DNA from 2 places in the Hydrogenophaga taeniospiralis genome. Region 2 is predicted to be linked to the other one. Evidence: predicted binding sites of a transcription regulator. Region 2 holds the regulator's gene; the other holds the start of a gene.

Region 1 (11,156 bases), 3.9 Mb from region 2:
GCCAGGCGCTGGCGCGCCAGCGCCTCACCGTCGGCTTCGATGCGCCGCGCCTCGGCGTTGCCTTCGGCGGTGCGGATGCGCGACTGTTTGTCGGCCTCGGCTTCGAGCTTGCGCTGCTCCACCTGGCGCTGCTTGAAGGGCAGCACGTGTTTCATGGCCTCTTCCTGCGCCTTGGCGGCGATCACCTGCACCTTGCCGGCGGCCTCGGCCTGCAGCTCCTGCTGCACCATCTCGGCCCGGGCTTCGAGCTCGCTTTCCTTCACGCGTTTTTCTTTCAGCTCCAGCGTGTAGCGCATCTTTTCGCTGGCCATCTCTTCGGCCAGCAGGGTTTCCATGCGCTCGCTGTACTGCGGCGGCAGGTCGATCTTGCCCACCTGCACGTTGCGCAGGATCAGGCCCTCGGCGGCCAGCTTCGGTTTGAGTTCGGCTTCCATGGCCTGCTGGATCTCCGTGCGCCGGGTCGAGAAAATTTCACGCGCCGTGTAGCGCGCGAAGGTCTTGTAGACCACGCCCTGCAGGGCCGGGTCCACCAGCTCGGCGCCCGGGTCCACCTGCAGCCGGCTGGCCACCAGCGCGAGCTGGGCCGGGTTGACCGCGAAGCGCACCGTCACGTCCACCCCCAGCGACAGCCCTTCCACCGACTGCACCGGCGCCGGCCCGTCGTGGCGCGCCATCTCGGCCGACTTCCAGTTCTGGTCGCGCAGCGACAGCACCCGCAGGCGGTGCAGGCCGGGCAGCACCCAGACATTGCCCGCGCCCAGTTCCTGCTGGTGGCCGGTGAGCTGGTTGGTGCGCAGCGCCGCCTGGCCCGGGTTGATCGTGAGCGCGGGCGGGTGGCGCACCAGGGTGTAGCCGCCCGCCACCAGCAGCAGGGCCACCACCACCACCGGGGCGGTGTGCCGGGGCAGGCGCGGCAGTCGCAGCGGCGGGCGGGGCTGTGCCGGCGGCGCGCCGTCCTCGAACAGCGGCGCCGTGCTGGCGTCGGGCGCCGGCCGGGCGAAGGCCTGGCGCAGGCGGGCAGAGAGTTGCTTGAGCGAAAACGACATGGTGAAGACTCCTGGGGATCGGGGGGCAGACGCCGCTCAACCGATGAACCCGATTCTTCGCAAGGGCCCGGGAAGCTACAACGCGGGCGCCGGGCGAGAGGCTTCAGGCGGGCGGCGCATTTGCTTCGCCCACGGAAGATTCCTTCCGCGCCGCGCGCTGGGGGCCATTTCATAATGGCGCACCATGTCCAGCCCCACCCCGACCCTTTGCGTGGCCCTGATCGAGGACGATCAACCCACCAGCCGACAGCTGGCCACCTGGATCCGGTCGGCGCGGCCCGACATCCGGATCGACCAGTGGTTCAACCGCGACGACGCGGAAAACGCCATCAACCGCGTGCCCTACGACCTGGTGGTGCTTGACATCGAACTCGGCCACGAGCGCCACGCCGGCGTGGCCTTGATCAACGCGATCAACAAGAACCGCCAGGGCACGCCGGTGCTGGTGGTCTCGGCCATGCCCGCGGCCATCTACCGCAGCATCATGAAGGCGCTGGACGCCTGGGACTACCTGCAGAAGACCACCTTCGAAGAGCGCGATTTCATCGAGACCTTTCTGGACATCCTGCGCGTCTCACGCAAGCAGGCCGCGGTGGCCGCACCGGCGGCGCCCGCCGACGAACTGAGCCTGGACCCGCTGTGGCAGCGCACGCCGATCTGGCGCGGCCAGCGCATCAACCTGCCGCTGACCGCGCAGCGCATCCTGGCCACGCTGCACCAGCGCGCGGGCGAGGTGGTGTCGTACGAGGAGCTGTTCGACGTGGTCAAGAGCGGGCGCAACCGCGACAACGTGCGCAAGCACGTGAGCACCATCCGCGACGCGTTCCGCGAGGTGGACCCGCAGTTCGAGGGCATCGAGAACGTGCCGATGCGGGGCTTTCGCTGGGTCCGTGCGGCCTTGGTTTCCGCACCCGGCCGGAAGCCCGCATGAAGGTGCCGGGCCTCGACCTGCCCCGCTTTCGCATGGGCAAGCTCGGCGTGCCGCGCCTGGGGCTGGCCGGCTTTCGGCGGCGCATCTTCTTTCGCGCCGTCTTTGCGCTGCTGGTGCTGGCCACGCTGGGCCTGGCGCTGACCGTGCTGCGGCACGAAAAGGAGCGCAGCTACCTCAACTACCAGAACAGCTTTCGCAAGACCCAGTCGGAGATCCTCGCGCGCCTGCGCCACCCGGCCGGTCAGCTCGCCCTGCTCAATCCGCAGCACGAACCGGCCGCGCCCGGCCAGGGCGCCGAGCTCTCGCCGCTGCTGCTGCCCTTTGGCGCGCTCGACTTCGACGACCCGTTCAAGGCCCAGCAGGCGCTGGAGAGTTCGGGTTGCGCCGTGTTGTTCCAGGACGGCGCCAGCGCCTGCGCGGCCATCGGCAGCAACCCCTATGCGGGCGGCTTCGTCTACCTCGCGGGCAGCTTCGTCAGCCCGCCGCTGGTGGGCCGCCAGCGGGGCCAGCTTGAGCTGCAGGACGTGCACCGCGCCCGCGTGCACCTGACGCTGCGCGGCCAGACCACCCGCTGGATCGCGCCGCTGGAGCTGGTGGCCAGCGCCCCCGGCCAGCCGCAGGCGCCGCTGGTGGGGCGCTGGGCCGGTTTTCGGGCGCCCGCCGCCGGGGCGGAGCCGGACACGCTGCAACGCAAGACCCGCCCGGTGCGGGACTTCCGCGGCTGGGTCTGGCAAAGCCCGGACTGTGCCGACGAAGGCCAGGACCAGCCCGACTGCCCGCGCCGCGCCTTCTATTCCATCCGCCTGCCCTCGGACGCCCTGCGCGTGGCGAATCTGCCACCGGCCCGGGTGGTCTGGCCGCCCGCCGATCTCGCCGACATCCGCGTCGGGCTGCAGATCGTGGGGCCCGCGTCGGCGCAACTGCTCGACACCGCCGCGCCACGCCAGGCCGAACCGTCCGCGCTGGCCGAGCTGGCGCAGTCCCTGCTGCCGGGCGAGAGCCTTCAAATTCAGCGCGTGGCCAGCTCCCTCGCGCCCGGCCTCACGCGCGCCCCCGCCACGCAGACCCTGCACGGCAGCGCCGAGCCGGGCGAGCGCGAATCGCCCTGGGTGCGCCACATCGTGGGCCTGCTGCCGGTGGACACCCGGGTGCCCCCGCTCCAGGCGGTGGACACCGTGGCCACGCCGGTGGGCCGCTTCGAGATCACGCTCACGGGCGACGTGCGCACGGTGGAGCGCCGCATCAGCATCGTCGCCACGCGCCTGCTCTGGCTGGTCGGCGCCATGCTGGGCGCGATCGTGCTGGCCTGGCTGCTGATCGAGATCGGGCTCATCCGCCGCGTGACCCAGCTCACCCGGCGCGCGGCGGCGGTGTCGTACAACGTGCACGCGCCCTTGCCGGAAAACCGGCTCGCCGACCTGGACGTGAGCGATCTGCGTGGCAGCGACGAACTCGGCATCCTGGCCGGGGGCCTGTCCGACCTGCTGCAGCGGGTGAAGAACGACATCTCGCGCGAACACCAGCGCGCCCAGCAGGAACTGGACATGTGGCACGCCGTGGGTCACGAAATCATGTCGCCACTGCAGTCGCTGATGGTGCTGCACGGCCGGCCCGAGGACCCGAGCCACCGCTATGTGCAGCGCATGCAGCAGGCCGTCAAGGTGCTGTACGGCCACGCCTCCCCGAGCGAGGCGATCGTCGCTGCCGACATGGCCAGCGAGCGGTTGGACATCCACGCCTTCCTGCGGCAGATCGCCGACAACGCGCACTTCTCCGGCATCGACGGCGTGCGCTATCTGGACGCGGACAACACCGGGCTGGCGGGCCTGCAGGTGCGGGCCGATGGCTTCGCGCTGGAAGACGTGGTCACGCACCTCCTGAGCAACGCCCAGCGCTGCCGCACACCGGGCACGGCCATCACGCTGTCGCTGACGGCCGATCCGCAGCACGCCTGGATCGCGGTGCACAACCAGGGGCCGGCGATCGACGCGGCGCTGCTGCCGCGGATTTTTGACTACGGCGTGTCCGACCTGCCGCCCACCGACGGCCACCGCGGCCAGGGCCTGTTCGTGGTCAAGACCTACATGGGCAAGATGGGCGGTACGGTGCAGGCGCGCAACGTGGCCGATGGCGTGCTGTTCACGCTGGGATTGACCCGGATGGTCTGAGCGCACAACGGCGCCATCGGGCCGGGACGCGCGAAAAAAAGACCCGGAGCACCTTGGCGCCCCGGGCCACAACCCCTCACAAAACCCAAAAACGCTTTTTCTTAGAAGCGCCAGCCCAGGCCCATGCCGACCAGCAGCGGGTCCACCTTGAAGGTGCCGGCCTTGACGCCGCCCGCGAGCACATCGGTCTTGATGAAGACCTTCTTCACGTCAAAGTTCAGGTACATGTTGCCCGTCAGCGGCACGTCCACACCGACCTGCAGGGCCGGGCCGAAGCTGTTGCGTTTGACGTCGGCGGCGCCGCCCAGCAGATTCACCGAGCTGAAACGGGTGTAGTTCAGGCCGGCGCCCACATAGGGTTTCACCCCGCCCAGGTCAAAGTGGTACTGCACCGTCAGCGTGGGCGGCAGGTGGCGCAGCGAGCCGATGTTGGCCCCGCCGGCGGTCATGGTGTGTTTCTGGGGCACGGTCAGGATCAGCTCGGCCGCGAGGTTCGGGCTGAGGAAATAGGTGAAGTCCACCTCGGGCAGCCACTTGTTGTTGATTTCCAGGCCCAGACCGGTGGTGTCCTTGTTGGCGCTGTCCAGGTGCACGGCGCGGGCACGCACCAGCAGCGAGCCCTCTTTGAAGTTCTGCGCCATGGCGGCGCCCGATGCCAACAACGTTACAGCGGCAATCGCGATGATGTGTTTTTTCATGCTCATCTCTCAGTCCTCGACACGGGAACATTCCCGGTTGGGATTACAGAAGAGCGGGGCATGCGGGCGTTTGAGGATCGTCAAACCACGCCCCTGCACCCCCCTTGTGCGGCGTTGAATTGCCCGTAGATTGATCTGGATCAAACCGGGACATGCCCGGCTTCAAGGCCTGAGCAACACCGTCGAGACGGCGCCTTCAGCGGCTCAAAGGGCGTGCGAAGCGCTATGGGGGTGTCGCACCCTAGGGCGCTTTCATGTTGCTGATCCTGACCACTTCGGCCCAGCGCGGTATTTCCCGCACGATCAGTTCTCCAAACGCTTTCGGGGTGGTGGGCGTGGGCGTGGCGCCTTCGGTGGCGAGTTGTTGCGCCACATCGGGCAGCGCCAACGCCTTGTTGATCTCGGTATTGAGCAGGGAGACCAATGCCGGTGACATGCCCGCAGGCGCCACGATGCCGTACCACTGGTCGGCCTCAAATCCGGTATATCCGCTCTCGGCAACGGTGGGAACGTCGGGCAGAGAGGGCAGACGCTGCGGACTGGACACGGCCAGCGCGCGCAGCCTCCCGTCCTTGATGTGCGGGATGACGGCGGGCGAGCCGGTGAAGGTGGCATCCACCCGCCCTCCGATCACGTCCACCACCGACGGCCCGGTCCCCCGGTAGGGAATGTGCAACATGAAGGTTTTCGTCTTTTGCTTGAGGTATTCGAACGTGATGTGCGCAGCACTTCCGTTCCCGCCGGACGAGTGCGTCAGTCCACCCGGTCGTGCCCGTGCGGCATCGATCAACTGCTTGAAGTTCTGGATCGGGGAGTCGGCACCCACCACCAATACGTTGGGCACACGGGCTACCCAGGCCACGGGCGTGAAGCTCTTGACGGGGTCATAGCTCAACCGGGGATAAATGGACGGGTTGACCGCCAAGGTGCCGATGTGCCCCATGAGAAGCACGCTGCCATCGGGTGCAGCTTTGGCCGCCTCGCCCGCTCCGATGGATCCCCCGGCACCGCCCCGGTTGTCGACCACCACGGTGGCACCCAGTGCGAGAGCGAGCTTGGGAGCGATGGCACGGGCCAGGATGTCGGTGGAGCCCCCCGGAGGGAAGGGAACGATCAGCCGGATGGTCTTGGGCATCTGCGCCTGGGCCCAGGGCCACGCGGCTGAAGCCAGGGCAACGGTGATGAACGTGCGGCGGTGCGTGCCGAAAACCGGGTCTGACATGAAAACTCCGTTGGCGAGAATGGGATGCGGATGAGGTTGCCAGAAGTGTCTCCACCACGGCCCCTCCGGACCAACGCTCAATGGGCTCGAACCTTCGCGTTTGACTTATACGGCCATGGGACAAACCCTAGCGATCCGGCACACCCGTGGTTTCAATACCCGTCCAGGAGCGACCCACCGCCTGCAACGCCGCCTGCAGCCCCTGGCATGCGAGGGACGGCAGGCCGTCGCGGCGCAGCGTGATGCCGATCCGGCGTTCGGTGCCCCTCAACACCAGGGGGAGCACTTCGAGCAAACCGGAGTCCACGTCCGTCTTGATCTGCTGGGGAGACAACAGGGCCACGACGTCCCCCATCAGCAGCATCGCCCGCACGACCGAAGGGCTGTTGGCCTGCAGGCAGACACGGGGCAACCAGCCCACCGCTGCGAACACGCCATCGAAGGCCCGTCGCGCCGGCGTCCCAGGCAGGGGAGCCACCCAGGTCGCCGTCCGCAGGGCCCCCAGCTGCAAGCGCCGATCCGCGAGCGCACAGGGATGACCCCGCCGGACCACCGCGACCAGAGAGTCCACGAAAAGCTCGTGCTCGACCATGTCGCCGGGCGACTGCTCACCGCGCAGCGGGCCGACCATCAGATCCACATCGCCTTGTCGCAACAGCCGCAACAGCGTCTCGTAGGTGCCATCCACCACGGTGGCCAGCACCCCCGGCTGGGTCCGCAGCAGACGGGACAAGGCCTGCGGAACCAAGGCCGTGCTGGCCATGGGCAAGGCCCCCACGACCAGTTCACCCCGCGGCTGACCAAGGAAGGTGGCCACCTCCTCGTGGGCGATGCGCAGCTCGCCCAGTGCGAGCTTCACGTGGCGCACCAGGCAGTCGCCGGCCTCCGTCAGTCGCGTGCCCTGTGCCGATCGCCTGAACAACGGCGTCGCGACCATGCGCTGCAACGCCTGGAGGTTTTGGTGTATGGCCGACTGCGAAAGACCCAGCTGCGCCGCCGCCGCAGACTCACCCGAAGCGCCCGACACCGCCACCAGCGACAGCATCATGGCGTCGGTCACCGTCCGCTCGAGAGCGGATGGCCGCGACCCGGAGCCAGCGGCACCCCAGCGCTTCTCGATCTCGGCATGTGCCGCGATCAGGTGGGCCAGGGCACGGTGGGTCCTGAGGGCAAGCACCCGACCGGCCGGCGTGCAGGCCATGCCCCTTGCCCCACGCTCGAACAACGGCAAGCCCAGACGCTGTTCGGCCTGTCGCAGCGAACGGGATACCGCCGAAACCGACCGGAAAAGCGGCTCAGCCGCGCGGGTGGCACTGCCGGTCTGGGCCACGGCAGACACGGCCCGCAGCCAGCGCAAGGGCAATCGTTCCGTGAGATGGGCAGCCCGATTCATGACAAGGGATTCGTCAGAGCGCCGTCGGGTGGACTCGTACCGGCAGGTTCGTCTTCAAGGCCTGAGCAACACCACCTGGGCCGTGCCGGACTGGACCAGCCCGATGGCCGCTGCGGCGGCGCGGCTGAGGTCGATGACACGGCCCTTGGCGAAGGGACCGCGGTCGTTGATGCGCACCACCACCTCCTGGCCGCTGCCCAGGTGGCGCACCCGCACCCGTGTGCCGAACGGCAGGGTCTTGTGGGCGGCCGTCAGCGCATGCATGTCGAACGGCTCGCCGCTGGCGGTGCGCCGGCCCTGGAACTGCTGGCCATACCAGGAGGCCATGCCGCGCTCGATCTCACCGCCGCCCGGCCCGTCCCATGGCCCACCGGGCAACCCCAGGTCGGGCAGCGACGGCTCGCGCGTGGTGGAGCAACCACCCAGCCACAGCGCCGTGGCCAGGGTCAGCAGCAGCGCGGCCCGCGAGTTCATGACAACCGCAGGCGCTGCACGATCTCCACCGTCGCGGCGCTCTGGTTCATGGTGTAGAAGTGCAGCCCGGGCACGCCGGCGCGGTGCAGGCGATCGCACAGGTCGCTCACCACGTCCAGCCCGAAGGCCTTGATGGACGCGGTGTCGTCGCCATAGGCCTGCAGGCGCATGCGGATCCAGCGCGGAATCTCGGCGCCGCAGGCGTCGGAGAAGCGCATCAGCTGGGTGGAGCTGGTGATGGGCATGATGCCCGGCACCACCGGCACGTCCACGCCCTGCTGGCGCAGGTCGTCCATGTAGCGGAAGTAGGCGTCGCTGTTGAAGAAGTACTGGGTGATGCCCGAGTTCGCGCCGGCCCGGACCTTGGCCACGAACGCGTCCAGGTCGGCCTGCGGCGACTTGGCCTGCGGGTGGGTTTCCGGGTAGGCCGCCACCTCGATGTGGAACTGGTCGCCGGTTTCGGCGCGCACGAAGGCCACCAGATCGCTGGCGTAGCGGAACTCGCCGCCCAGGCCGTAGCCGCTGGGCAGATCGCCGCGCAGGGCCACCAGGCGGTGAATGCCGGCACCCGCATAGGCCGCGAGCCGCTCGCGGATGGACTCGCGCGACTGGCCGATGCAGCTCAGGTGCGGCGCCGCCGAGCAGCCCTCGGCCATGATCTCGGTCACGGCCTGCAGCGTGCCGTCCTGCGTGGAGCCGCCGGCGCCAAAGGTGACCGAGCAGAACTCGGGCTTGAGCGCGTAGAGCCGCTGGCGCACGGCGCGCAGCTTCTCGGCGCCGTCGGGTGTCTTGGGCGGAAAAAACTCGAAACTCAGTGGCAGAGCCATGGTGTTGCCTCAGTGGGGTGGCACGGGGCGCCGGCCTCAGACCGTGCGCCGCGCCCAGACAAAAAATTCGCGGTTGCCGTCACCGCCGGTGATGGCGCTTTCAAAATAGTCCTGCATCGCCAGCCCGTTGTCCAGGCAGGCCTGTTCGATTCGCTCGCGCACCCGTGCGTAGCTCGTGGCGCTCTTCACCAGGCCGCCCTTGCCGATGTGTTCGGGCTGCAGCTCGAACTGCGGCTTGACCAACATCAGCAAGTCGCCACCGCCTTTCAACAGCGGCACGATGGCCGGCCACACCAGGGTCTGCGAGATGAACGACAGGTCGCCCACGATCAGGTCGAACGGTGCCGCGGCGGCCTCGCCACCGGCTTGCGCCAGGTGCTCCGCCGTGAGTTCGCGGGCGTTGCATTTTTCGATGCAGACCACGCGCGCATCGCCGTGCAACTTGGGGTGCAGCTGACCCTGCCCGACATCGACGCCCACCACCTGCGCGGCGCCGCGCTGCAGCAGGCAGTCGGTGAAGCCACCGCTGCTCTGGCCCACGTCCAGACAACGCAGACCGGTCACATCGATGCCGCCGTGCAGGAGCGCGCCTTCCAGCTTCAGGCCGCCACGCGACACGAAACGCGACTCCGCCGTGTCCAGCAGCTCCAGCTCCACCGTCTCACGCAGTTCGTCGCCGTTTTTGGTGACGGCCTTCCAGTCGCCACCGGCCAGGCGCCAGCGCACGCCAGCGGCGATCAGCCGCTGGGCCTGCGAGCGCGAAGCGGCGAGGCCGCGTTCGACGAGAAGTTGATCAGCACGCATGAGCTGTAGATTTCCAGAGGAACCGCCACGTCAACGACACGCGGCCAGCGGCCGAAAGGCCACGCGCCGCCCCAGGGCGCCGCGGAACCGGCTTCGCCGGGCCGCCAGCGCCGCCCCCTGGGGAGTGACGCCGAAGGCGGCGCGGGGGGATCAATACCTATACGTGTCGGGCTTGTACGGGCCTTGCTTGGGCACGCCGATGTACGCCGCCTGCTCGTCGCTCAGCTCGCTCAGCATCGCGCCCACCTTCTTCAGGTGCAGGCGCGCGACCTTCTCGTCCAGGTGCTTGGGCAGCACGTAGACCTTGCCCACGTCGTAGCCTTCGGGGTGGGTGAACAGCTCGATCTGGGCGATGGTCTGGTTGGCGAAGCTCGACGACATCACGAAGCTGGGGTGGCCGGTGCCGCAGCCCAGGTTCACCAGCCGGCCCTTGGCCAGCAGGATGATCTTCTTGCCGTCCGGGAAGATCACGTGGTCCACCTGGGGCTTGATCTCTTCCCACTGGCACTTTTCTTCCAGCTTGGCGACCTGGATCTCGTTGTCGAAGTGGCCGATGTTGCAGACGATGGCCTGGTCCTTCATGGCGGCCATGTGCTCGAAGGTGATCACGTCGCGGTTGCCGGTGGTGGTCACGAAGATGTCGGCCTTGTCGGCGGCGTACTCCATGGTCACGACCTTGTAGCCTTCCATCGCGGCCTGCAGGGCGTTGATGGGGTCGATCTCGGTCACCCAGACCTGGGCGGAGAGGGCGCGCAGGGCCTGGGCCGAGCCCTTGCCCACGTCGCCGTAGCCGGCCACGCAAGCCACCTTGCCGGCGATCATCACGTCGGTGGCGCGCTTGATGCCGTCCACCAGGCTCTCGCGGCAGCCGTAGAGGTTGTCGAACTTGCTCTTGGTCACCGAGTCGTTCACGTTGATGGCGCGGAACAGCAGCGTGCCCTTGGCCGACATCTCCTTCAGGCGGTGCACGCCCGTGGTGGTCTCTTCGGTCACGCCGATGATCTGGGCGCTCTTGCGGCTGTACCAGGTGCTGTCCTCGGCCAGCTTGGCCTTGATGGCGGCGAACAGGATGCGCTCTTCTTCGCTGCCCGGGTGGGCCAGCACGGACAGGTCTTTTTCGGCGCGCTTGCCCAGATGCATCAGCAGCGTGGCGTCACCGCCGTCGTCCAGGATCATGTTCGGGCCTTCGCCTTCACTGCCCTTGGGGCCAAAGTCGAAGATGCGGTGGGTGTAGTCCCAGTAGTCGACCAGGGTCTCGCCCTTGACGGCGAACACCGGCGTGCCGGCGGCGGCGATGGCGGCAGCGGCGTGGTCCTGCGTGGAGAAGATGTTGCACGAGGCCCAGCGCACTTCGGCGCCCAGGGCCTGCAGGGTCTCGATCAGCACGGCCGTCTGGATGGTCATGTGCAGCGAGCCGGTGATGCGCGCGCCCTTGAGCGATTGCTTGGGCGCGAATTCTTCGCGGATGGCCATCAGACCGGGCATTTCGGTCTCGGCGATGCGGATTTCCTTGCGGCCCCAGTCGGCCAGGCCGATGTCGGTGATGGCGCAGTCGGTCAGATTGGCCGATGCAGCGGCGGCGGGAATGCGTGC
Region 2 (11,156 bases):
TGGGCACCGAGTCGTAGGCGTAGAGCGACTGGTCGGGGTACATGGTTTCGCTGGTATTGCCATCGGCGGCGACTTGCCAGCCCGACAGGTACACGGCCTCCAGACCCGCCTTGGCCTGCTGCATGGCCTGACCGGCGGAGATGGCGCCAAAGGCGTTGACGTAGCCCTTCTTGGCGCCGCCGTTGACCTTGTCCCACAGCTTCTCGGCGCCACGCTTGGCCAGCGTGTGCTCTACCTGCATGCTGCCGCGCAGACGCACGACGTCCGCTGCGGAATAGCCACGCTTCACGCCCTTCCAGCGGGGGTTGGTTGCCCAGTCCTTTTCCAGGGCGTCGATCTGCTGCTGACGGCTCAGTTGCTCGTTGAGGGATTGGGGCATGTGTTCACTCCATGAGGTTGATTGAAAGGGGTCGGCGGGTGCGTTCGAGAACGCGATGCCGGTGAAGAGACTTTAAGTCTTATAGAAGACTTTGAAAAGCTCTTATGTCTTATATAAGACAAATATTTTTCTTTTTAAATTCAACAACTTTCTATCATAATTTCTCAATGCGAAAACATTTCTCTCGTATTGAGAAAATTTCTTGCGGCGCACCATTTCATGATTTCATATAGAGAAAATTGATTCTCTCATCCTGAGATGGTCAGAGTCCCTTCTTCTTTCTTTCAGGGTTCTGCTCTTGACAGGACATCGGATCCCTCTGCCCCCTGCGCGACCTCTTCCGCACGCAACAAGCATCGGCGTGTTCCAAGCATGACGTGAGACGCTCGCGCTCGCCGCCGGTCAAGCCATCGCGCAGGCCGGCATCGATCTCTCCGCGCTTGCCCCATTCGAGCAAGTCCGCGACACGCAGCCAATATGGGCGGCCATCGATTCGACGGCCTCGCGGGCGGGTGTATTTACGTCATGCCCCATCAGCAATGATGGCCATTGCCGTGCCGTTCACGGGGGAACCACTGACTACATCACAGAAAATTGCGTTTGCCATCGCGCCCGACTCGGCCCGGTGTTGGCAACGCTTCCAGAACGATGAACTTAAGCGACCTGAAACAAAGTCAAGCGCACCACAGCCCTGTCGGATGCGTGATGCCCATCCACAGCGCCCAGCCAGACGTGGCCGCCAGCGCCAATCCAGCCAAACGGATTCCCCATGCGCCCGAGCGGCCACCACGCAGACGCAGCAGCAACCACGGTGCAGCGGTCAGCGAGACAGAGGTTCCAAGGGAGAACAGCGCCATGATGGCCGCGCCCTCCAGCGCATTGGCCGAGAGCGACGCCACCAACAGCGCCGAATACAACAGGCCACAAGGCATGAGTGCCCAGGCAACGCCCAGCACCACCGGAGCACGCTGCCCCAATGTGGTCAGTACGGGCCTGGCTTTGCGCCAGACGGTTTGCCCCAGATTTTCGATCCATGCCGGCTGGCGCGCCTGCCAGATCAGCACGGCCCCCAGCACCAACGCCCCGACATGAAACATGGTCCAGACCGGACGTATGGCGGTGGTATTCGTGCCCAACCATGCCAGCCCTTGCACCGAGCCGGCGGCAAAGGCACCGAACAAGGCATAGCCGACCATGCGACTGAGCTGGAACGTCCACAAGGCGCGCGTGCTCCGCTCACCAGCGGCACGACCGATGCCTGCGCAGGCCGCGCCACACATGGCGACGCAGTGGGGCCCGCCGGCCAGGCCCATGAAAAGGGCCGTGATCGCCATTGAAGTCTGCATGAGGGCACTGTAGCGCAGTCGGCAGCCCAGGGTGCTTCGGGCTTCGAGTCAAACAAGCGATCAGATGATCTTGGAGAAACGTGCCCGGTCCTGGTCCACCTGCAGGTTCTTGTCGAACACCATGGCAATGGCCCGCACCAAGAACCAGCCCGTGGCCGTCACCTGCACACCACTGTCGTCGATGGTGACCAGCCCATGTTCGGCCAACCCGGCCAGCGCCTCCAGTTCGCGTGCGAAATAGGTCTTGAAATCGATCAGGTGTCCAAGTTCGATCGATTCGTATTGGAGCTGTCCCTGGCACATGATGGACATGATCACCGACCGGCGCAGCAGATCATCGCGGGTCAAGGCCAACCCACGCACGATCGGCAGTCGCCCCTGATCGAGCGCGTCGTAATACTCCTCCAGCGTCTTGGCGTTTTGGCTGTAGGTGGCACCAATGCGACCGATGGCCGAAACACCCAGCGCGATCAGGTCACAGTCTGGCTGGGTGCTGTAACCCTGGAAGTTTCGGTGCAAGCGCCCCTGCCGCTTGGCCACGGCCAGCGCATCGGTCGGCAAGGCAAAGTGATCCATGCCAACATAAACGTATCCAGCGCCCATCAGCGCATCGAGCGAGGCCGACAGCATGGACAGCTTGTCACCGCCGCTGGGAAGCTCCGCAGAGATGATGCGTCGCTGAGGCTTGAAACGCGAGGGCAGATGCGCATAGGCGTAGAGCGCAATGCGATCCGGGCGCAGGGCATTGACTTGCGCCAGCGTGCGGGAGAACGACTCGGGCGTCTGCAGAGGCAGGCCGTAAATCAGATCGACATTGACCGACTCAAACCCGATCTTGCGCGCCGTGTCCACCAGCGCGAACACCTGCTCGGCCGGCTGTACGCGGTGGACCGCCTTTTGCACAGCGGGGTCAAAGTCCTGCACGCCAAAGCTCAGGCGGTTGAAACCCAGTCTGGCCAGGGTCTGCAGGCGCTGGTCGGTGACGGTTCGGGGATCGACCTCGATCGAGTATTCGCCGCCTGGCACCAGTGTGAAGTTTCGCCGGATCATGGCCATGAGGTCTTCGAGTTCGGCGTCCGAGAGGAAAGTGGGTGTGCCGCCCCCCAGGTGCAACTGCGAAACACTGTGCCCCTGACCGAAATGCTGGACCTGAAGATCGACTTCACGCGACAGGTAGCGCAGATACTCGGCGGCGCGCTCATGGTGCTTGGTGATGACCTTGTTGCAGGCGCAGTAATAACAAACCGACTCGCAGAACGGGATGTGCACGTAGAGAGACAGGGGCAACGCCATCGACCCGGCCCGGCGTTGCTCCAGCGCCTGGACATAGTCCTGCTCGGTGAAGGCCTCAACGAAACGATCAGCGGTCGGATAAGAGGTGTAACGCGGTCCGGGGACGTCGAATCGCTTGAGCAATTCGTTGGAAATGGCATGACTCACAAACAATTCTCCAGTTCTTCAGCTTTACTGTGCATCATGCACAGGGCTAGCCCCTTGATCTTGATCAAGCCCACCCGTCATACTCGGGTTGACCCTGAGTTCCCGTCTCTGGAAACCGATGCTCGCTCGACAGGCTGCGGAACCATGGGGTAAGCTCGGGCTGCAATTCCGGGAAAAATATGGACGTTCATAGCATCAAAGTCGCCTGTTCAAGCTGCAACCTGCGCGAGTTGTGCTTACCCATGGGATTGAATTCCGAAGAGATGGACAAGCTCGACAGCGTGATTTCTTCGCGACGCAGGATCAAGCGCGGAGCGGCGCTGTTCAACACCGGTGACAAATTCACCTCGTTGTATGCGGTTCGTTCAGGTTTCTTCAAGACCTGTGTGACCACGGCTGACGGCCGGGACCAGGTCACGGGCTTCCAGATGACAGGCGAAATCATTGGTCTGGACGGCATCGTCAGTGACCACCATTCCTGCGATGCGATTGCGCTGGAGGACGCCGAGGTCTGCGTCATGCCGTTTGACGATGTCGAGCAGCTGTCGAGAGAGTTCACAACCCTGCAGCACCATGTGCACAAGATCATGAGCCGTGAGATCGTGCGCGATCACAGCGTCATGTTGTTGTTGGGCAGCATGAGGGCGGAAGAGCGGCTGGCCGCCTTCCTGCTCAATCTGGTACAGCGCCTGCATGCCCGAGGCTTCTCGCAGTCGGAGCTGATTCTTCGCATGACCCGGGAAGAAATCGGGAGCTACCTCGGCATGAAGCTTGAGACGGTGAGCCGCACGTTCTCGAAGTTCGTCGAGGAAGGCACGATCGAGGTCAAGCAACGCTACGTTCACATCAAGAACACCGACGCGCTCAAACAGATCGTCAACCCACAGTCCTGTCGCTGAACTCAGGCAGCGGCTTCTGGCCCGCATCCGACACACCCCAAAAATCAAGCCCCGCCGAGACTGCTCGGGCGGGGCTTGATTTTTGAGCAACAAACTGCTTCAGGAACACGAACCGTTCTTGGCGCAGTCGCGAGGTCGCTCCTCCAGCGGAACGGGGCAACGGTTGACCTCGAACGGGGACATGGACAAAAGCGCCGTGAGTGAGCTCGACACCATGGTCACCACCCAGAAAACAAAGAAGGCCATTGTGTAGACAGCCTGTCTGGACATCTCGAGTGGTTGCCCGAACCAGTGCAGATCACTGGGATCGACCATGGCAAACACGATCATCTCCAGTACGGCGGCCACCAGAAAAGCCGGCCATGCAATCCACATCCATCGCTGAGCCCACATTGTTTTGTCTCCTTGGGTTCCGTCGCTGACTCGGGAGTTGTCGTGATGCGCCTCACGAAGATCTAATCATCACACACCTATTCGTCGGTTGGAACCACCGGCGAGGCCGCATGATTGCGCGCCTGGTGGGCGGGCTGCAGCTGGATCAGCGCGTCAATGCGGGCCTGCCCTTGCAGCGACCGCGCGGCCTGGAGATTGCGCTCGTAGTCTTCCTTGTCGAGCACAGGATCGGCGCCCTTCACCGCAATGACTGCGGTGATGATGCTCGCGACCACCACCAGCAATGGTCCCCCCACCACCAGCCACATGTGTGGAACGCGCCACCAGGAGACAGAAGGCTTAGGGTCCGGATTTTTGAGGGTTGCGGTATTCATTGAAGACTCCAGAGTGGTCGGTGGATGGGCGACGTCCGCATTTCAGCGCGGGATAAGAAAGGCTGCTTTTTCGGTTACCTGGGATGCCTCATCCCCTGTGGACCGGATCTCGAAGTGGATCGGGTGGGACCCGCTGGGTGCCGTATCGGGTGGCACCTGCACCCGCAGCACCGCAGACCGGACTTCCGTGGGCAACACTTCAATCTCGGCTTCCGACGCGATGGTGATGCCCTGCAACCCCGACACGCTGATCACGTAGCGCTGCGTGCTTTCGGTCGCATTCATGACCTGCAGCCTGAACACGTTTTCGATGCGCCCCTGCTCCACCATGCGAGCCAGCACGCCGCGATCACGAATGACGTCGACCTTGAGGGGGGTGCGCAAGAAGAGGCTGATCATCACGGCGAGGGTGATGGTCAGCAGAATGCCGGAATACACCAAGACCCTTGGGCGCATCGCGCGGCGGATCATCTGCTGGGTGCTCCACCCTTGCGCCATGCCATTTTGCGTGGAGTATTTGATAAGGCCACGTGGATAGCCCACCTTGTCCATCACCTCATCGCAGACATCGATGCAAGCCCCGCAACCGATGCACTCGTATTGCAGACCTTTTCGAATGTCGATCCCGGTGGGACAGACCTGCACACACAAGGTGCAATCCACACACGCACCCAGGCCCAGGGCTTTCGGGTCCGCCTTCTTGGAACGCGGTCCACGCGGCTCACCACGTTTCTCGTCGTAAGTGACGATCATCGTGTCCTTGTCGAACATCGCGCTCTGGAAGCGCGCATAGGGGCACATGTACTTGCAGACCTGTTCGCGCATGAAGCCGGCATTGCCATAGGTGGCAAACCCGTAGAAGAAGATCCAGAAGGTTTGCCAAGGGCCGAGGGACGCCGCCAGGGACAGCGAGGTCAGCTCACGAATCGGCGTGAAGTAGCCCACGAACGTGAAGCCGGTCCAAAGGGCAAACAAGATCCAGAGCGCATGCTTGATCCACTTCTTGCTGAACTTGGCGGCCGACAGGGGCGACTGGTCGAGCCGCATGCGCGCGGACCGGTCACCTTCGACCTTTTTCTCGATCCACAGGAATATCTCTGTGTAGACCGTCTGTGGACAGGCGTAGCCGCACCACAGGCGCCCTGCCACGGCCGTGAACAGGAACAGTGCCAGCGCCGAAATGACCAACAGCCCCGTGAGGTAGATGAAGTCCTGCGGGTAGAGCACCAGGCCGAAAATGTAAAAGCGGCGCGCTTCGAGATCGAAGAGCACCGCTTGACGCGCATTCCACTCCAGCCAGGGCAAGCCGTAAAACACGATCTGCGTGATCCAGACCGCAATCCACCGCCATTTGGAAAACAGACCAGCGACCGAGCGCGGGTAAATTTTCTGGCGAGAAGCGTACAGAGAAACCATCACCTCGTCGCCGGCAGCATCTCCTTGCGATGGTTCCGGGGTGATGGGAATGATCGGTTTGCTGCTGCTGACGTCTGGCGTGGCGGAAGTCACGAGGAACCCGTGGTTGGTGAAAGAAAAAAGGCTGCGCGGTCAAAGCGACCACACAGCCTCCTCGGTTGCCTTAATTGGCGGGCTTGTTCGACATGCCCCAGACGTAGGACGCGAGCACGTTGATCTGCGCTTCGTTCAGCAAGGCCGACTGCCCGGGCATCTGGTTGGTGAATCCATTGTTCACAGCGCGGATGATGGCTTCTTCACCCCAGCCATGCAGCCACGTACCATCGGTCAGGTTGGCAGCACCCACCGCCGCCATCCCTTTGCCATCCATGCCGTGGCAGGCCGCACAGGCAGCGAACTTTTCTTTGCCCTGGGAGGCTCGCACGGAGTCGTGCGGACTGCCAGACAGGCTCAGCACGTAGTTCGCCACGTTGCGCACGTCTTCAGCACTGCCCACGGCAGCAGCCATCGGGGGCATGACACCGATACGGCCCTGAGCAATCGTCTTTTTGATGATCGCATGGTCACCACCGCCCAGCCAGTCACCGTCGGTCAGGTTGGGAAAGCCCTTGGCTCCACGGGCATCAGAACCATGGCACTGGGCACAGTAGTTCATGAACAGACGCTCACCAATGGCCATGGCTTGCGCATCGCCAGCGATCTGCTCCGGGGTCATGCCGTTGAATTTGGCGTATATCGGGGCGATGGCCGCCTCCACCTTTGCAACCTCGGAGGTGTGCTGCCCCTGCGAACTCCAGCCCAGTACACCCTGGAACTTGCCAAACATGGGATACAGCGCGCCGTAGGCCAGCGCGAAGAGCACCGTGATGATGAACAGATAGACCCACCACCTGGGCAGCGGGTTGTTCATTTCCGCCAGATCGCCGTCCCAGACGTGACCGGTGGTGTTGTCGGCATGGGTGTTCGCCTTCGTGGTGCCACTGATCCAAAGCAGGATCAGGCAGGCGATGATGCTGACCAGTGTCAACCCGCCCACGTAGAGGTGCCAGAAATCACTTGTAAAGTCGCTCATGATGTTTCTCTTGTTGGTGCCGCGGTTTAGTCGTCAGTGAAGGGCAGTTGGGCTGCCTCGTCAAAGCTGGCCTGGTTGCGTTTGGACCAGGCCCATACCACGATGCCCACGAAGGTCAGCAAACTGACCACCGTGACGATGCTGCGCAGATCGTTGATGTCCATGGTGGGCCTTCCGCGGTTATTGCTTGGTACCAGTCGCCGCGGCGGGCGCTGGCTCAACAGCCGGAGCGGTAGGCGCTGCAGCCTCGGCCGCCGGAGTCACATCAGCAGCAGCGGGTGCCGGAGCCGCCTCGGCAGCCGGGCGGCTGGCGCTGCGAGCGGTGCCCAGCACCTGCAGATAGGCGATCACGGCTTCCATCTGGGTCTTACCCTTCACAGCTTCGACCGACTGTGCGATCTCTTCGTCGGTGTAAGGCGCGCCGAGCGTACGCAGCACTTCCATGCGCTTGGGCATGACGTCCGCATTCACCGCTTTCTCGCCAAGGAATGCGTACGCGGGCATGTTCGATTCAGGCACCACATCGCGTGGGTTGGTCAGGTGGGTGCGATGCCATTCATCGCTGTAGCGGCCACCCACACGGTGCAGATCAGGACCCGTGCGCTTGGAACCCCACTGGAACGGACGGTCGTAAACAAATTCGCCAGCCACCGAGTAAGGGCCATAACGCAACGTCTCGGCCTGGAACGGACGAATCATCTGCGAGTGGCAGTTGTAGCAACCTTCGCTCACATAGACATCACGACCGGCCAGCTGCAGTGCGCTGTAGGGCTTGAGGCCTTCGATCGGTGTGGTGGTGGACTTCTGGAAGAACAGGGGCACGATTTCAACCAGACCACCCACAGCCACCACGAGCGTGATCAACACGATCATGAGGAAGTTGTTGGTCTCGATCCGTCCGTGGCCTTCGACTTTTTCGTTGTTTGCCATGTTTCTACTCCTCAGGCGTGTGCGGGGTTGACGGCGAGGACGGGCACGTCCACGACACGGCCCTGACGCATCGTCATGATGACGTTCCAGAGCATGACCAGCATGCCGCTGAGGTACAGCACACCACCCAGCAGACGGATCACATAGAACGGGAAGGTGGCCTTCACCGACTCGACGAAGGTGTAGGTCAGGCTGCCGTCGGGGTTGACCGAGCGCCACATCAGACCTTGCATCACACCGGCAATCCACATGGCGGCGATGTACAGCACGATGCCAATGGTGGCCACCCAGAAGTGCAACTCAATGGCAGGCACCGAATACATCTTCTTCTGGCCAAACAGGCGCGGAATCAGGTAGTACAGCGACCCCATGGACACCAGCCCCACCCAACCCAGAGCGCCGGAGTGCACGTGCCCCACGGTCCAGTCGGTGTAGTGCGACAGCGCGTTGACGGTCTTGATCGACATCATCGGGCCTTCGAAGGTGGACATGCCGTAGAACGACAGGGACACGATCAGGAAGCGCAGGATGGGATCGTCACGCAGTTTGTGCCAGGCACCCGACAGCGTCATGATGCCGTTGATCATGCCGCCCCAGCTGGGAGCCAGCAGGATCAGGGAGAACACCATGCCAACGGACTGCGTCCAGTCGGGCAGCGCGGTGTAGTGCAGGTGGTGTGGGCCCGCCCACATGTAGGTGAAGATCAGCGCCCAGAAGTGGACGATGGACAGGCGGTAGGAGTAGACCGGACGCTCGGCCTGCTTGGGGATGAAGTAATACATCATGCCCAGGAAGGCGGCGGTCAGGAAGAAGCCCACCGCGTTGTGGCCGTACCACCATTGCACCATGGCATCCTGCACGCCGGCGTAGGCCGAGTAGGAGTGCGTGGCACCGGTCGGGATGGACAGGTTGTTGAAGATGTGCAACAGGGCGATGGTGATGATGTAGGCACCAAAGAACCAGTTGGCCACGTAGATGTGCTTGACCTTGCGGGTGCCAACCGTGCCGAAGAACACGATCGCATACGACACCCAGACCACAGTGATCAACAGGTCAATCGGCCAGATCAGTTCGGCGTATTCCTTGCCCTGAGTCAGCCCCAGGGGCAGCGACACGACGGCCGCCACGATCACCGCGTTCCAGCCCCAGAACGTCAGCCAGGCCAGCTTGTTCGAGAACAAGGCGGTGTGGCAGGTTCGCTGCACCACGTAGTAGCTGGTCGCAAACAGCACCGACCCACCAAACGCAAAAATCACCGCGTTGGTGTGCAAGGGGCGAAGACGGCCGTAGGTCAGCCATTCAATGCCCATGTTCAGCTCGGGCCAGGTCAACTGGGCCGCGATGATCACACCCACCAGCATGCCCACCACGCCGTAGATCACGGACATGATGGCAAACCCGCGGACCACACTGTCGTTGTAGACCGCCGGTTGGCTGGCCTTTCTTGTTACGGACATACAGAACTCCTCATAAATGTCGCTTGTTGGAGTGTCCTCACGGCACCCTCCATGCACCTTGACTTAAGTCAATCGCCCCGAAGAATGCGCTCGCCCTCACGTTCGATGTTGTCGAATTGCCCAGCCTGAAGTGCCCACCAAAAGACCCCGATGATGGCGAACACGAGCAACACCGAAATGGGGATCAGCAAATACAGAACATCCATGATGAACACCTTTATCAATCGAACGCGGTGAATACCGCGCCTTTATGCGGATGAGCTCGCACCCACAGGGGTCACTGGGACGCCCGCTGTGGCTTTGGACGCCAAGCGCAACGCGTTGACGATCACCAGCAACGAACTACCAGCCATGCCGAGTCCGGCCAGCCAGGGAGGCATCCAGCCCACGAGCGCCAAGGGCACGCTCACCAGGTTGTAGACCGCGGCCCAGACGAGGTTCTGCCGCACGATGCGCAGCGTGGACCGGGCCTGACGCAATGTCAAGACCACGCCCATGACCTCCCCGCCCTGGATCACATAGTCCGACTGGGCTTGAGCCAAAGGCGCAGCGTGACCTAGCGCAAACGAGGTATTGGCTCGCGCCAGCACCGGGCCGTCGTTGAGACCATCGCCCACCATCGCCAGCTTCATGCCTTGCCCCTGCAAGGCCACCACTTCGACCAGCTTCTGCTCGGGCGAGGCGCCAGCGATCACGTGATCCACCCCCACGGCCCGTCCCACCTGCATGGCTGCGCTCTCGCGGTCGCCGGAAAGCAGCCAGGTGCGCACCCCCATGGCACGCAAAGCAGCGACCGCATCCCGGGCATCGGCGCGCAACCCCTCCTGCAACTCGAAAGTCGCCATCCAGCCCTGCTCGTCCGCCAGAAAGGCTCTGGGTGAATCGTCGGTCGAACGCTCGGCATGGCGTGCACCACAAAAAGCCGCCGAACCCAGCCGCACCCAGGGACCACTGGGACGCCTTGCCTGCATGCCCTGCCCAGCAACCTCGGTCAGCTCCGTCAAGGACGGCACGTCTCCCGCTTGCTCCGCCGAAACCGCCTGTGCTATCGCGCGCGATACCGGGTGCAGAGAGCCCGCGGCCAGCGCTCCGGCCAATGCCAGCGCCTGTTCCCGCCCCACGCCCTCACGTGTGCGCACATCCACCAGCACCAGCCGGTCATGCGTCAGCGTGCCCGTCTTGTCGAACACCACGGCGTTGATCTGGGCCAAGGCCTCGAATGCCTGCAGCCGCCGCACGAGAATGCCGCGCCGCGCCAGCGCACCGGCCGAGCTGAGCATGGCGGCGGGCGTGGCCAACGAGAGCGCGCACGGGCAGGTGACGATGAGCACGGCCACAGCCACCCCGAGCGCCTTGGTGTGATCGATCTGCCACCAGTAGAAACCGGCCAATGCGGCAGCGAGCAACACCAAGACCAGAAACGGCGCCGCGATGCGGTCGGCCAGCACGG

Evidence for each region. The regulator FNR, encoded in region 2, switches genes on or off when oxygen is low (the NO sensors DNR and NnrR bind a similar motif). The targets are predictions, from matches to a motif close to TTGATNNNNATCAA.
Region 1: a site for FNR is predicted at 4,974-4,987, ahead of KIH07_RS00315 (OmpW/AlkL family protein). Genes of this name have one in related genera too.

The regions. Positions count from the first base shown of each region.
Region 1 is NZ_JAHBAG010000001.1:70,775-81,930, forward strand. It holds gene KIH07_RS00300 (SPFH domain-containing protein) at 1-1,046, opposite strand, end outside; gene KIH07_RS00305 (response regulator transcription factor) at 1,231-1,977, shown strand; gene KIH07_RS00310 (sensor histidine kinase) at 1,974-4,145, shown strand; gene KIH07_RS00315 (OmpW/AlkL family protein) at 4,247-4,843, opposite strand; gene KIH07_RS00320 (Bug family tripartite tricarboxylate transporter substrate binding protein) at 5,085-6,065, opposite strand; gene KIH07_RS00325 (LysR family transcriptional regulator) at 6,193-7,458, opposite strand; gene KIH07_RS00330 (septal ring lytic transglycosylase RlpA family protein) at 7,513-7,932, opposite strand; gene metF (methylenetetrahydrofolate reductase [NAD(P)H]) at 7,929-8,759, opposite strand; gene KIH07_RS00340 (TlyA family RNA methyltransferase) at 8,796-9,563, opposite strand; gene ahcY (adenosylhomocysteinase) at 9,714-11,156, opposite strand, start outside.
Region 2 is NZ_JAHBAG010000001.1:3,936,438-3,947,593, forward strand. It holds gene aceA (isocitrate lyase) at 1-379, opposite strand, end outside; partial or broken gene KIH07_RS18910 (IS3 family transposase) at 759-880, opposite strand; gene KIH07_RS18915 (sulfite exporter TauE/SafE family protein) at 1,054-1,713, opposite strand; gene hemN (oxygen-independent coproporphyrinogen III oxidase) at 1,786-3,165, opposite strand; gene fnr (fumarate/nitrate reduction transcriptional regulator Fnr) at 3,345-4,064, shown strand; gene KIH07_RS18930 (hypothetical protein) at 4,164-4,457, opposite strand; gene KIH07_RS18935 (nitrogen fixation protein FixH) at 4,535-4,831, opposite strand; gene ccoG (cytochrome c oxidase accessory protein CcoG) at 4,874-6,340, opposite strand; gene ccoP (cytochrome-c oxidase, cbb3-type subunit III) at 6,411-7,319, opposite strand; gene KIH07_RS18950 (cbb3-type cytochrome oxidase subunit 3) at 7,346-7,483, opposite strand; gene ccoO (cytochrome-c oxidase, cbb3-type subunit II) at 7,500-8,249, opposite strand; gene ccoN (cytochrome-c oxidase, cbb3-type subunit I) at 8,261-9,706, opposite strand; gene ccoS (cbb3-type cytochrome oxidase assembly protein CcoS) at 9,775-9,912, opposite strand; gene KIH07_RS18970 (heavy metal translocating P-type ATPase) at 9,955-11,156, opposite strand, start outside.